DNA from 4 places in the Pseudoduganella aquatica genome. Region 1 is predicted to be linked to each of the others. Evidence: predicted binding sites of a transcription regulator. Region 1 holds the regulator's gene; each other region holds the start of a gene.

Region 1 (3,719 bases):
GGCGTGGCCACCTTGTGCTTCGCCACCGGCATGGGCGCCATCGGCGCCGTGTTCCAGGCGCTGCTGCGCGCAGGCGACCATGTGGTCTCGTCGTCCTTCCTGTTCGGTAACACCAACTCGCTGTGGCAGACGGTGGCGGGGCAGGGCGTGGCGGTTGATTTCGTGGATGCGACCGACGTGGACTATGTGGCTGCGGCCATTCAGCCGAACACCCGCATCGTCTTCGTCGAGACCATCGCCAATCCGCGCACGCAGGTGGCGGACCTGAAGCGCATCGGCGAGCTGTGCAAGGAGCGCGGCATCCTCTACATCGTGGACAACACCATGACCACGCCCTACCTGTTCCAGCCGAAGACGGTGGGCGCGGGCCTGGTGATCAATGCGCTGACCAAGTCGATCGGCGGCCACGGCAACGCGCTGGGCGGCAGCCTGACCGACACCGGCGCCTACGACTGGACGCAGTTCCCGAATATTTTCGAGAACTACAAGAAGGCGGCGCCGGCGCAGTGGGGCATCACGCAGATCCGCGCCAAGGGCTTGCGCGACTTCGGCGCCTCGCTGGGACCGGAAGCGGCGCACCACATCGCCGTGGGCGCGGAGACGCTGGCGCTGCGCATGGAGCGCACCTGCGCCAACGCCAAGGCGCTGGCCGAGTTGCTGGAAGCGGACGAGCGCGTGGCGGCGGTGTACTACCCGGGTCTTCAGTCGCACCCGCAGTACGCCATTGCCTCGGCACTGTTCCGCGCGCACGGTTCGCTGCTGAGCTTTGAGCTGAAGGACGGCATCGACTGCTTCGATTTCCTGAACCGACTGAGGCTGGCGATTCCGGCCTCCAACCTGGGCGATACGCGCACGCTGATCATTCCGGTGGCGCACACCATTTTCTACGAGATGGGTGCGGAACGCCGCGCGTCGATGGGCATCGCGGAGTCGCTGATACGCGTGTCCGTCGGCATCGAGGATACGGCCGATTTGCTGGAAGATTTCAGCTGCGCGCTGGAGGCCTGCTAAGGCGGCGGGTTACGGTGCTGCGCACCTAGCCCGCCCTACGTTGCGGGGCTGGACTGGTAGGACGGGTTAGGCGGAACGCCGTAACCCGCCATGCTTACCAGGGCTGCGCGCCTTCCATCTGATAAGGATGGCGCCAGCCGGGCAGGGCCGCGATGCGGTCCAGCCAGGCCTGTACGCGCGGCGGGTAGTTCACATTGGCCTGTTCGGGCCAGTACAAATAACCGCAGATGGAAAAGTCCGCCATGCTGACGCTGTCATCGAGCAGGAAGGCGCGGCCGTCGGCCAGTTCATTGTCCAGGCGCTCGATGTCCGCGTTGAAACGGTTGCGGAACCAGGGCAGCACGGTGCCTGCGTAAGCCTCGGGATCGAACTTCTGGCCGTAGCGCAGGTGCGCCATGGAGAAACCGATGCGGTTCGCTTCCCAGAACAGCCACTCGCGCACGCGCTCCAGGCGCTGCTGCGTTTCACCGCCGTAGGCTTTCAGATGTTCCGCCAGGTGCAGCAGGATGGCGTTGGACTGCACATAGGCGCGGTCCCCATGCACCAGCAGCGGCACCTCGCCATATTTGGCCAGGCTGCGGAAAGGCTCGGGGCGCGCGGCGCGCTCCAGGCGCAGATCGATTTCCTCGTACTCATGCGGCACGCCGGCCACTTCCATGGCCAGCTTGACCTTGTAGCTGTGGCCGGACTCGCAATTGCCGTAAAGCTTGAAGCTCGCCATGCTGCCGTCCGCCGGTTAATGCCAGCTGCGGAGCAGGCCGACCGCCAGGCCTTCCAGTGCGAACTCCTCCGCTTCCGGATCAACGGTGATCACTTTGAAATCCGGGTTTTCAGGGAACAGTTCGACGGTCGAACCGGTCTTCTTGTAGCGCTTGACCGTGACTTCGTTGCCGATGCGGGCCACCACGATCTGGCCGTTCTTGGCGCTGTCCACCTTTTTGACGGCCAGCAGGTCGCCGTCCATGATGCCGATGTCGCGCATCGACTCGCCGCGCACTTTCAGCAGGTAGTCGGGCTTGGCTGAGAACAGGGAAGGGTCTACGCTGTAGCTGGTTTCCAGGTTTTCCTGGGCCAGGATGGGCGAGCCGGCGGCCACGCGGCCGATCAGCGGCAGCGACATCATATTGGATGCGGCGGCAGCGGCGGCGTGCGCCAGTTTGGTGGCGGCCGATTCGGCGTGCGCACCCAGCAGGCGAATGCCGCGCGAGGTGCCGGCGGCGATCTCGATGGCGCCCTTGCGCGCCAGGGCCTGCAGGTGTTCCTCGGCGGCGTTGGCCGATTTGAAGCCCAGCTCGTTGGCGATTTCGGCGCGGGTGGGAGGGAAGCCGGTATTGTCGATGGCATCCTTGATCAGATTGAGAATTTGTTCCTGGCGTGCGGTGAGCTTGATCATGGTGCGTTAGCTCTGAGAGCTGTGGATATAGACAGACTGTATTTTTGTACAGTGCGCGAGCTAATGCAAGGGATTTTGTTGATATGTGCGAAATATTTTCATGCAATCGGCCCGATGACCTCCTCCAGCGAGCCTGCCTGCAGTATTTTGTCTTCCCAAGTATTCAATTCTTCCGGTTTGGCGTGGGAGATGCGCAGTTCGGCACTGGCGGAAAGTGGCCCGAAACGCAGCTGCAGCAGCTTGCGCACCACGGCGCGCCGGCCTTCCTCGCGGCCTTCCTCCCGACCCTCCTGCAAACCCACCTCCCGACCCTCCTGCAAACCCACCTCCCGGCCTTCCTGCAAACCCACTTCTCTGCCTTCCTCCAAGCCTTCTTTGCGGGCCCGGTCTTTGGCCATGCGTATCATAAGGTTCTCGAACGGCATTTCCTTGCTCCTGTTGAGTTCGTCAATCCGCACGGCCAGCTGGTCTTGCAAGTCGCCGGGGATCTTCATCATCCAGTCTAGTACATTGAAAAGATCGAGTATGCGTTGCGGGTCCCAATGCCGCGCATACATTAATGAGGTCAGCATTGCCTTGGATTCGAAGCGTTTCCTGGGCTCGTGGCGGGTGCGCAGCGTCATCAGGTGGGCGGCGGTCAGCAGGGCGAAAGCGTTGTTGCTGGCCAGTAGCCGGTCCAGATGCGGCCAGAAGTCCAGCAATTTGACTGTGGGGAAATATATGGCGGCTTCGCAGCCGAACAGTTCGCATTGGAAGCAGTCCGGCCGCCAAGAGGGGGACGGGTCGGCCAGTACCACCAGCGTCGCGATCGGGCAGCGGAAACGGTCGTAGAGGCGGTAGTAGTAGGTAAAGATGCGTTCGGCGAAGTCTTTTTCCCTGGCGCGCTGGATCGCCAGGTGCAGGTAGAGCAGCCTGGCATCGCCGTCCTTGCCGGTGACGCGCACCAGTTTGTCTATCCTGCGCTTGCCGAGCCTGGCGTCGCGCACCACCTGGGCCAGCTCCTGGTCAAGGAAGCTGTAATCCCGGCGCCAGTCGATGGCGTCATGGACGCGCGGGAAGAAGAACGCCATGAATTCGCGGAAATACGCCATCACGGCGTTTTTCCAGGGCGTGTCGTAGTCGTCGGTGGCTGGGCTCATGGGGTCAGCATGCCTGTCGCCGGGGCTGCCGGCCTTGCGCAAGCGCAAGCTGGGCGGCTGCTTGATTTTTCAGCGGAAAGGCGCTATAGTCGCGGGCTTACCTCTTCCCACACCCGTCTTGACGCCGGGGTGGGCTATATTCACAGTCCTTAAGGGAGTTTTCATGCGTCACTATG
Region 2 (3,719 bases), 3.0 Mb from region 1:
TTCGGCTACGGTTCGCTGATCTACAAGGCGGACTTCCCCTACCTGCAGCGGCGCCCGGCCCATATCGAAGGCTGGTCGCGCCGCTTCTGGCAGGGTTCGCACGACCATCGCGGCACGCCGGCCGCGCCGGGGCGGGTGGTCACCATCATCCCCGAGGCCGGCGCGGTCTGCCATGGCATGGCTTACCTGATTACACCGGAAGTGTTCGGCCACCTGGATTACCGGGAGAAAAACGGCTACCTGCGGGTGGCCGTGGAGATGGCGTTCGACGACGTGGAAGGCGAGGCGGCCGAAGGCGTGGTCTATGTGGCGCGGGAAGACAACGAAGCCTTCCTGGGCGAAGCGAGCGAAGAAGAAATCGCCCGCCACATCGCGCGCTCCGCCGGCCCCAGCGGCCCCAATAGCGACTACCTCACCCACCTGGCCCTGGCCCTGCGCGAGCTGGGCAAGCACGACGCCCACGTCTTCGCCATCGAACAATACCTGGTGGAGCTGATCGCCTCGCGCACCTGAGTGGCGTGCTCACAGCAGCGGCAACAGCCCTGTCGCCTCAGAACAGATCCATCTGCCCCGCCGCGGCGGCGGCTTTGGCTTTGGCGCCGGCCGGGGGCACTACCTGGGGACGCTTGAACTGGCTGGCGTCGAGCTGGCGGAAGCGGCTGCCGCGCTTTTCCATGCCGAAGCGGCGGATCGCTTTTTCGGCGCGCTGGCGTATCAAATCGGCCCACACGCCCTCGCCTTTCATGCGCTTGCCGAAGTCGCTTTCGTAGTCCTTGCCGCCGCGCATGTCGCGCACGCGGTTCATCACGCGCTGGGCGCGGTCGGGGAAATGCGCCTCCAGCCATTGCTGGAACAGCGGGTTCACCTCCCACGGCAGCCTGAGCACGATGTAGTTGGCGTGCATGGCCCCCGCCTTGAACGCCGCCTCCATCACCCGTTCCAGGTCCGGCTCGGTCACGAAGGGGATGACCGGCGCAATGCTCACGCCGACCGGAATGCCCGCGTCGGCCAGCATGCGGATGGTGCGCAGGCGCCGCGCCGGGGCGGCCGCGCGCGGCTCCAGCGTGCGCGCGATGGCCGGGTCCAGCGTGGTGATGGTGATGGCGGCCGAAGCCTGCCCTTTGGCCGCCATGGCGGACAGCAGGTCGATGTCGCGCTCGATCAGCGCGGACTTGGTGATCAGCCCCACCGGATGCCCGCACTCGTGCAGCACCTCCAGCACGCGCCGCGTGATGCGCAGGCCGCGCTCGCAGGGCTGGTAGGCGTCCGTATTGACGCCCAGCGCGATCGGCTCGGGCACATAGGACGGCCGCGCCAGCTCCTGCCGCAGCAGTTCGGGCGCGTTCACCTTGGCGAAGATCTTGCTCTCGAAATCCATGCCCGGCGACAGGCCCAGGTAGCTGTGCGTGGGCCGCGCAAAGCAGTAAATGCAGCCGTGCTCGCAGCCCCGGTAGGGATTGAGCGACACGTCGAAGGGCACGTCCGGCGAACTGTTGCGGGTGAGGATGGATTTGGCGATCTCGTCCGTGACGTGCGTCTTCCACACGCGCGGCTCGCCGTCCTCCTCCTGCTCCCAGCCATCATCGAACTGCTCGCGGCCGTGCATTTCGTAGCGGCCCTGCAGATTGCTGACCGCGCCGCGCCCTTTCTGCGCCCGCAGCGGCGCCGGCGGCAGCATGGCTTGCCCTTCAAGCTGTTCGTCGTCCATGGTGCCCTCGATGGTGGTTGAATACTGTGTTTATATACAGTATTCTATGCCTGATGGCGCGTCGGCGCAATGGTGGATATTGGTGATAATTGGAGAGAATGTGTCGCAAGGCGGCAGCGCATAATTAACGAGGTCACCCGATAAAACCGACAGGGAATTCCCATGCTGAAAAACCTGAAGATCGCCACCCGCCTCGGCTTAGGCTTTGGCAGCGTTGTTGTGCTGCTATTGATTTTGTCCGTCATCAGTGTCCAGCGCCTGGGCACGGTCAACGAAAGCAGCCGCGTCATGTACGAGGAGCACTATGCCAAGGTCGTCCTGATCAACGAGGTATTGAAAGACAGCATGGACAACGCGCGCCAGATGCGCAATATGCTGCTCTCCAGCAGCGACGCCGAGGTCGACAAGTACCGCCGCCTGGTGGACACCAATCGCGGCGAGATGAACGAAGGCCTGGCCAAAGTGCAAAAGCTGCTCAGCACGGAAGCGGGCAAGCAGATGTACAAGACCATCCTCGACAAGCGCGAGCTGGTGGCGGCCAAGTACGAGCCCTTCTACGCGCTGGTGAAGTCGGACCGCAAGGGCGCGATCGACTACCTGAAAACCGAGTTCGCCCCCACCAACGACCAGTTCTGGCAGGCGCTCGAGGCCTTGGCCAAATCGCAAGGCGAGCTGATGGACAAGGCCGCCGACGATGCCACCGCCACCTATGAATCCACCCGCACGCTGGTAATCGCACTGGCAGCCGGGGCCATACTGCTGGCGGTGGGGATCGCGGCCTGGATCACCCTCAGCATCGTGCGGCCGATCCGGCAGGCGGTGCAGGTGGCCGAGCGGCTGGAGGCCGGCGACCTGTCGATCGACATCAAGGACGAGTCCAGGGACGAAACCGGCCAGCTGCTGCGCGCCATGCGCAACCTGGTGGCCAAGCTGAACCAGGTGATCTCCGGCCAGAAACGCGCGGTGGAAGCGGCCAACCGGGGCAATTTCGAGGTCCGCATCGACTTGACCGGCCTGCAGGGCTTCCAGCAGGAACTGGGCGCGGGCCTGAACCAGCTGATGGAGACCACCGGCGCCAGCATTGCCGACGTGGTGCGCGTGATGGGGGCGCTGTCGGAAGGCGACCTGAGCAAGACCATCACCAAGCCCTACGAGGGCGAATTCGACGAGCTGAAGCGCTTTGCCAACAACACCGTGAACAAGCTGAGCCAGGTGATCGAGGGCCAGCAGCGCGTGGTGGGCGCGGCCAACCAGGGCAACTTCGAAGCGCGCGTGGAGCTGACCGGGCTGCAGGGCTTCCAGAAGGAGCTGGGCGAAGGCCTGAACCGGCTGATGGCCACCACCGGCGCCAGCATTGCGGACGTGGTGCGCGTGATGGGCGCGCTGGCGGACGGCGACCTGAGCAAGACCATAGACAAGCAGTACGAGGGCAGTTTCGCCGAACTGAAGGAATACGCCAACAACACCATGGCCAAGCTGCTGCAGGTGGTCACCGAGGTCAACTCGGGCGCGCAGTCGCTGGCCAGCGCGTCCGAGCAGGTCAGCGCGACGGCGCAGGCGCTGTCGCAGGCGTCCAGCGAACAGGCGGCCAGCGTGGAGGAAACCAGCGCGTCCATCGAACAGATGACCTCCTCCATCGCCCAGAACACCGACAACGCCAAGGCCACCGACGGTATGGCGGCCAAGGCCTCGCAGGAGGCCACCGAGGGCGGCGAGGCGGTCGACGCCACCGTGGCGGCGATGAAGCAGATCGCGCGCAAGATCGGCATCATCGACGACATCGCCTACCAGACCAATCTGCTGGCGCTGAACGCGGCCATCGAGGCGGCGCGGGCCGGCGAGCACGGCAAGTGCTTCGCCGTGGTGGCGGCCGAGGTGCGCAAGCTGGCCGAGCGCAGCCAGGTGGCGGCGCAGGAGATCGGCGAGGTGGCCACCAATAGCGTGGAGCTGGCCGAACGGGCCGGCATCCTGCTGGAGCAGATGGTGCCGAACATCAAGAAAACGTCGGGGC
Region 3 (3,719 bases), 1.1 Mb from region 1:
CACGAAGCGCGGCGCGCCCTCGCCCGCCGGGCGTTCGCGGAAGCGCAGGTAGGCGTGCATGTCGTGCTCTTCGCGGCGCACAGCGCGAGCCATGGTTTGCAAGCGGTTGCCGTCTTCGTCCGCCATCGACATGACCTCCTGCTGCCCCTGCTGCCAGCGCCACAGGACTTTGTACAGGAAAGCCCAGCGGTCCCCGGCGCGGTAGCAGGATGCGGTTTGCAATAGCGCCATCAACTCGCGCGGCACGCGCAGGGCGGGAAGCGGTGCGGCGGCCGGGCCGGGCACAGATGGCGGGAACTCAGGCGATGCGCTGGCGAACAGGTCGCCGCCGCCGCCCGGCGCCATCCATTGTACGGAGCCGGGCGGCACGCGGCGCACGATCAGATCCCGCGCCGCCGCGCGCCAGCCGTCGAAGTCCGCGACGGCGACCAGCTCGCACGGCTCGTCCATCAGCCCGCCTGCAGTTCGGGCCACAGATTCATCTGTTGCGGGGCGTCGGCCATGGCGCGGCGCAGTGTCTCGGACGGGGTGGTGTCGCGCGCGGGCGCGTAGTCCGCCACGATGATGAAGGGGGCGACCTTCTTCATGCTGCAGCGCAGGCGCGACAGGTCGGCGTAGCGCACCCGCCGCATGCGCCGCAGCTCGACTATGCGCTGCGCGTTGCGCAGGCCTATGCCCGGCACGCGCGCGATCATGCCCGCGTCGGCGCGGTTCAGGTCCATGGGGAAATGCTCGCGGTTGGCCAGCGCCCAGGCCAGCTTGGGGTCGATGTCCAGGGCCAGGTTGCCGGGTTGCGTGCTGTCACCCGGCAGCAGTTCGCTGACCTGGAAGCCGTAGCTGCGCAGCAGGAAGTCGGCCTGGTACAGCCGGTGTTCGCGCTGCATGGGCGGCGGCGCCAGCGGCACGCTTTTCGGGCTGTCCGGTATCGGGCTGAAAGCGGAGTAGTACACGCGCTTGAGCTTGTAGCTGCTGTACAGGGTTTCGGCGGTGCCGAGGATGTGCTTGTCGTCGCTGGCGTCGGCGCCGACTATCATCTGCGTGCTCTGCCCGGCCGGGGCGAAGGCGGGGGCTTTCGGTTCTTCGGCCTTTTCGTCCAGCCGCAGCCGGATGGCGCCCATGGCCAGCTTGATGGTGTGGACGTTCTTCTCCGGCGCCAGGCGCGCGATGCTGGCCTGCGAGGGCAGCTCGATGTTCACGCTGAGCCGGTCCGCATACAGGCCGGCGGCGGCGATCAGGGCGGGATCGGCGTCGGGGATGGTTTTCAGGTGGATGTAGCCACGGAACTGGTGCGTTTCGCGCAGCTCGCGGGCAATGGCGACCAGCTGCTCCATGGTGTAGTCGGCCGACTGGATAATGCCGCTGCTGAGGAACAGGCCGTCGATGTAGTTGCGCAGGTAGAAATCGACCGTGAGCTTGACCACTTCCTGCACCGTGAAGCGGGCGCGCGGCACGTTGGAAGTGCGGCGGTTGACGCAGTACTGGCAGTCGTAGATGCAGAAATTGGTGAGCAGGATTTTCAGCAGCGAGACGCAGCGCCCGTCCGGCGTGTAGCTGTGGCATATGCCCATGCCGGTGCTGGCGCCGAGGCCGTCCTTGCCGATGGAGTTGCGCTTGGGCGCGCCGCTGCTGGCGCAGGACGCGTCGTATTTCGCCGCGTCCGCCAGGATTTCAAGCTTGTCGGTGAGCTCCATTGCCGGCCTCGATACTGTACAAATAAACAGTATATCGCACTCCGGCGGTACGCTCGGCAGAACAGCGGGTCAAGACCGGGACAGGCGTAAAAATGGCCAGGCGCCGCCCCTGTAGATGGGAGCGGGGCCTGGCCTGGCGGACGCGCCGGCGCAGTGCTTACGCGATCGCGGCGTACTTTTCCAGGCGGTTCTTGATGCAGGCGGCCAGTTCGTGGCCGGCGCTCACGGTCATCTCCAGGTCATGCAGGTGGCCGTCCTTCAGGCCGTAGACCCAGCCATGCACGGTCAGCGGCTGGCCGCGGTCCCAGGCGTCCTGCACGATGGTGGTCTGGCAGACGTTGACCACCTGCTCCACCACGTTCAGTTCGCACATGCGCTCGGCGCGCTGGCCCTGCGGCAGCACGTCGCCCAGGTAGCGCTCGTGCTTCTGGTGCACGTCCTGCACATGGCGCAGCCAGTTGTCGACCAGGCCGACGCGGGTGCCGGTCATGGCCGCGTGCACGCCCTTGCAGCCATAGTGGCCGACGACGATCACGTGCTTGACCTTCAGCACTTCAATGGCGAACTGCAGCACCGACAGGCAGTTCAGGTCCGAGTGCACCACCACGTTGGCGATGTTGCGGTGGACGAAGACGTCGCCCGGCGCCAGGCCCAGCAGCTCATTGGCGGGCACGCGGCTGTCGGAGCAGCCTATCCACAGGTATTCCGGCGAGGCCTGCTGCTCCAGGCGCTTGAAGAATTCGGGGTCGCGCTGAACCATGGAATCGGCCCAGGCACGGTTGTTGACCAGCAGGTCCGCCAATGGGGAAACGCTGACGTTGTCGCTTACGGTTAGTTCACTCATATGTCCTCTCATACGTGCGAAGACCGCCCGTTTGCCGGGTTGGCAAGGGGCGGTCCGGGATGTTGCTATCTTACCTGATTTGCTGCGGCGCATCATCTCCAACGCGCTATGACGCTTATTCGAAGAAGTCCTTCACCTTGTCGCGCCAGGTCTTGCTTTGCGGGCTGTGCTTGGAGCCGCCCTCGACCGTGGCACGGTCGAATTCGCGCAGCAGTTCCTTCTGCTTGTCGGTCAGCTTGACCGGCGTTTCCACCGCCACGTGGCAGAACAGGTCGCCCGGATAGCCGGAACGCACGCCCTTGATGCCCTTGCCCTTCAGGCGGAAGGTCTTGCCCGACTGGGTGCCTTCCGGAATGGTGAACGACACCTTGCCCGACAGTGTAGGCACTTCGATTTCGCCGCCCAGGGCCGCGCGCGCAAACGAGATCGGCATTTCGCAATGCAGGTCGTCGCCCTCGCGCTGGAACACCGCGTGCTGCTTGATGTGGATTTCCACATACAGGTCGCCCGGCGGCCCGCCGTTGGTGCCCGGCTCGCCGTTGCCCGACGAGCGGATGCGCATGCCGTTGTCGATGCCGACCGGGATCTTCACTTCCAGCGTCTTGTTGCGCTTGATGCGGCCCGCGCCGCCGCAAGGCGAGCATGGATCGGTGATGATCTTGCCGGTGCCGTGGCATTTCGGGCAGGTCTGCTGGATGCTGAAGAAGCCCTGCTGCATGCGCACCTGGCCGTGGCCGCCGCAGGTCGAGCACGTCACCGGCGACGTGCCCGGCTTGGCGCCGGAACCGTGGCAGGTGTCGCACTTGTCCCAGGACGGCACGCGGATGGTGGTGTCGAAGCCGTGCGCGGCCTGCTCCAGCGTGATTTCCAGGTTGTAGCGCAAGTCGGCGCCGCGGTAGACCTGCGGACCGGCGCTGCGGCCACGGCCGCCGCCGCCGAAAATGTCGCCGAAGATGTCGCCGAAGGCATCGCCGAAGCCGCCCGCGCCGAAACCGCCGCCGCCTCCGCCGCCCATGTTCGGGTCCACGCCCGCATGGCCGTAGCGGTCATACGCTTCGCGTTTTTCCGGATTGGTGAGCATCTCGTAGGCCTCTTTGACCTCCTTGAATTTCTCTTCCGATTCCTTGCTGTCCGGATTGCGGTCCGGATGGTATTTCATCGCCAGCTTGCGATAGGACTTCTTG
Region 4 (3,719 bases), 840 kb from region 1:
GGCCAGCGCGCCGGTGAGCACGCCGAAGTCCTTGGTGGCGCCGATTTTCCAGTCGCTATAGTCGGCCTGACTGGCGTTCTTCACCTTCTGGCGGCCCGCGTGCAGGTTGACGGTGTAGCCGCCGCCTGCATCGATATTGGCGCCCACGTCCAGGTAGCCGCTGTTCTTGCTGTCGACGAAGCCGAACAGATTGGTCACAGAGTGCGAGTACTTCACGTAGGCCGGGCCGTAGCCCAGCTGGCCGTAGATTTCGGTGGTGTCGGCGTTGGCAAAGCCGGCTACGTGTTTCAGATCATTGGACGGGTAGACATAGGCCAGCACGCCCGCGTCGTAAGACACGTCGGCGCCCAGCTGGCCGCGCTTGCCGGCGTACAGGTCCAGCTCCACGCCGCCATCGCCGCCCGCGTCCCTGGTCCACTTGATGGTTGAGCCCCAGGCGCCGGCGTAGAAGCCGCTCGGGTTGTTGACGTAATCCACGCCGCCCTGCAGCGCAGGCTTCAGGCGGGTCTGCGAGATGCCGCGATAGCGGTAGTCGGATGTGGCGGCGGCGTTGAAGCTGGTTTCATTGTCCGGCTTCTGGTCCTCGGCTTGCGCAGCGGCGCAAGTCGCAGACAAGGTGGCCGCGGCAGCGGCGGCGAGCAGCAGTTTCTTCATGGTGCAGTCCTTCTTTGGTGGCGGAAAACAGGAGCTGCACAGCTTATCGGGTGGGCCGTAAAAACAGTCTAAAAAGTGGCGCGGCAGATGTAAACGCCGCGTAAGGATCAGGCGATGCGCATCAGCCGCTTGATGGCGGCGCGCAGCGTGGGATCGGACACCGGCTTGTTCAGCAGGCCGGCGGCGCCTGCTGCGCGGGCGCGGGCGCTGTCGTAGGCGTAGTCCCGCGAGACCAGCAGCACCACGTCCGGCGCGCGCACATCCGCTCCGGCCTGCTCGCGCAGCGCGGCGCACAGGAGGTAGGGGTCGATTTCCGCCAGCGAGGTATTGATGAGGACCACCGCCACCGGCGCCAGCATCTGCGGCGCATCGGCGCAGGCGGCCAGTGCGGACGGCTCATCCGAGGCCCATAGCGCCGGAATGGCCCAGGGCTTGAGCAGCTTGGCGACGTGCTGGCTGAAGCGCGCGTTGCGGTCCACCACCAGCACCGCGCCGCGCCGGTCCTGGCCCGTGGTGCGCATGGCCGCGTACTCGGACGGGTCGGTCAGGTCGAAATCCAGCCGTTCGCGCGCGCGGCGTTCCGCCAGCGGCGGCAGGCCCGCGCCAGCCAGCCTGGCCAGCGCTTCGGCGCGGCGCTCCACCAGGCGGGCCAGTTCGGCGTGCAGGCTGTCGTCGTCGCAAGGCATGGGCAAGGAGGGATAAGGCAGGGCCGTCAGCAGGCCCGCCCCCTGCTCCGGCCCGGCTTGGGGCGCGCCCAGCAGCAGCGCCGGACGCACGTCGCCGGGATTGAGCGCCGCCAGCACCGCCAGGGACTTCAGCTCGGCGCCGTTGGCGATCAGCAGGTCAGGCTCCTGCAAGCTGTCGCCGGGCAGGAAAAAATACGCCGGGCCGTGGTGCGGCGCGCGCTTCAGCGCCGCCGCCAGGGCCTCTTCCTGCGCTTCGGCAAAGCCGATCAGGCGCACCGCGAACGGAAATTTGTCTGCACTCATGGCTCGCTCATGGACGATTTGCACCGCTTTTTCCCACGTATTGAGCTATTTAACCACAACTCCCCACCCTTTCCGGCGTCCAGTTTCCCGCCATTGCCGCCGGTTGCGGATAGAATGCGCAGGCAAGCGCGCCTGCGGGCGTTGCGCAGAAAGCACTTGCAGAGCAAAATAACTGTATATAATCACAGCACTTTGCAGCAAGCTGCCGCACCAATAGAGAACCGCACAACCTAGCTTGATCACGTATGGCCACTAAAAATCCAGTTTCCGACTACAGCGAATCATCCATCCGCGTCCTCAAGGGCCTGGAACCTGTCAAGCAGCGTCCGGGCATGTACACCCGCACGGAAAACCCCCTGCACATCATCCAGGAGGTGATCGACAATGCCTCCGATGAGGCCTTGGGCGGTCATTGCAAAAACATTATCGTGACGCAGAATGCCGACGGCAGCGTAACGGTGGAGGACGACGGCCGCGGCATCCCGGTCGGCCTGCACCCGGAAGAAAACGTGCCGACGGTGGAAATCGTCTTCACCCGCCTGCACGCGGGCGGCAAGTTCGACAAGGGTTCGGGCGGCGCCTACGCCTTCTCCGGCGGCCTGCACGGCGTGGGCGTGTCGGTCACCAACGCGCTGTCCAAGCGCCTGGAGATCTCGGTCTGGCGCAAGGACGACAAGGGCAACGGCTTCCACCACCTGGTGTTCGAGCACGGCGAAGTGGTGGAGCCGCTGAACTCCATGCCCGCCCCCAAGGACGGCAAAAAGTCCGGCACCCGCGTCACCGCCTGGCCGGACGCCAAATACTTCGACTCCTCGCTGATCTCGCAGGTTGAGCTGCAGCGCCTGCTGCGCTCCAAGGCCGTGCTGCTGCCGGGCGTGACCGTCACGCTGAACAACGCCAAGACCGGCGACAGCCAGACCTGGAAATACGACGAAGGCCTGCGCGGCTACCTGACCGAAGCGCTGGCGCAAACCTCCGACGGCGAAACCCTGATCCCCCTGTTCGAAGGCGCGCAGTTCGCCGGCCCGGACACGGAAGGCTTTGCCGAGGGCGAAGGCGCGGCCTGGGTGGTGGCATGGACCGAAACCGGCGCCGTGGTGCGCGAATCCTACGTCAACCTGATCCCCACGCCGAACGGCGGCACCCACGAATCGGGCCTGCGCGACGGCCTGTTCGGCGCCGTGAAGAACTTCGCCGAGATGCACTCGCTGCTGCCGAAAGGCGTGAAGCTGCTGCCGGAAGACGTGTTCGCGCGCGTCTCCTTCGTGCTGTCGGCCAAGGTGCTGGACCCGCAGTTCCAGGGCCAGATCAAGGAACGCCTGAACTCGCGCGACGCGGTGCGCCTGGTGTCCACCTTCGCCAAGCCGCCGCTGGAGCTGTGGCTGAACCAGCACGTTGAATACGGCAAGAAGCTGGCCGAGCTGGTGATCAAGCAGGCCCAGTCGCGCCTGCGCTCGCTGCAGAAAGTGGAAAAGAAAAAATCGTCCGGCGTGGCCGTTTTGCCGGGCAAGCTGACCGACTGCGAATCGAGCGACGTCACCCGCACTGAAATCTTCCTGGTCGAGGGCGACTCGGCGGGCGGTTCGGCCAAGATGGGCCGTGACAAGGAATTCCAGGCCATCCTGCCGCTGCGCGGCAAGGTGCTCAACTCCTGGGAGACCGACAAGGACCGCCTGTTCGCCAACAACGAGATCCACGACATCTCGGTGGCCATCGGCGTCGATCCGCACGGCTTCGGCGACTCGCCCGACCTGTCCGGCCTGCGCTACGGAAAAATCTGCATCCTCTCCGATGCGGACGTGGACGGCTCGCACATCCAGGTGCTGCTGCTCACGCTGTTCTTCCGCCACTTCCCGGCGCTGATCAAGCATGGCCACATCTGCATCGCCCGTCCGCCGCTGTACCGCGTGGACGCGCCGGCGCGCGGCAAGAAGCCTATCCAGAAGCTGTACGCGCTGGACGACGGCGAGCTGGTGGCCATCGAGGACAAGCTGCGCAAGGACGGCCTGAAGGACGGCAGCTGGTCCATCTCCCGCTTCAAGGGTCTGGGCGAGATGAACGCCGAGCAGCTGTGGG

The links. Region 1 encodes LexA, which represses DNA repair genes until DNA is damaged. Its sites were predicted from a motif close to ACTGTATNNNNATACAGT; they were not measured.
Region 2: the regulator LexA is predicted to act here: its motif matches at 1,732-1,749, upstream of KT882_RS10665 (PA0069 family radical SAM protein).
Region 3: the regulator LexA is predicted to act here: its motif matches at 1,705-1,722, upstream of KT882_RS28990 (putative DNA modification/repair radical SAM protein).
Region 4: the regulator LexA is predicted to act here: its motif matches at 1,815-1,832, upstream of KT882_RS27915 (DNA topoisomerase IV subunit B).

What each region holds. Positions count from the first base shown of each region.
Region 1 covers NZ_CP086370.1:5,415,519-5,419,237, reverse strand. The annotation lists gene KT882_RS24200 (cystathionine gamma-synthase family protein) at 1-1,011, shown strand, start outside; gene KT882_RS24195 (glutathione S-transferase family protein) at 1,106-1,732, opposite strand; gene lexA (transcriptional repressor LexA) at 1,748-2,404, opposite strand; gene KT882_RS24185 (RpnC/YadD family protein) at 2,503-3,543, opposite strand; gene rpsF (30S ribosomal protein S6) at 3,707-3,719, shown strand, end outside.
Region 2 covers NZ_CP086370.1:2,431,345-2,435,063, reverse strand. The annotation lists gene KT882_RS10670 (gamma-glutamylcyclotransferase) at 1-513, shown strand, start outside; gene KT882_RS10665 (PA0069 family radical SAM protein) at 551-1,708, opposite strand; gene KT882_RS10660 (methyl-accepting chemotaxis protein) at 1,871-3,719, shown strand, end outside.
Region 3 covers NZ_CP086370.1:6,498,025-6,501,743, forward strand. The annotation lists gene KT882_RS28985 (UdgX family uracil-DNA binding protein) at 1-474, opposite strand, end outside; gene KT882_RS28990 (putative DNA modification/repair radical SAM protein) at 450-1,691, opposite strand; gene can (carbonate dehydratase) at 1,849-2,535, opposite strand; gene dnaJ (molecular chaperone DnaJ) at 2,651-3,719, opposite strand, start outside.
Region 4 covers NZ_CP086370.1:6,255,809-6,259,527, forward strand. The annotation lists gene KT882_RS27905 (TorF family putative porin) at 1-654, opposite strand, end outside; gene KT882_RS27910 (response regulator) at 762-1,643, opposite strand; gene KT882_RS27915 (DNA topoisomerase IV subunit B) at 1,889-3,719, shown strand, end outside.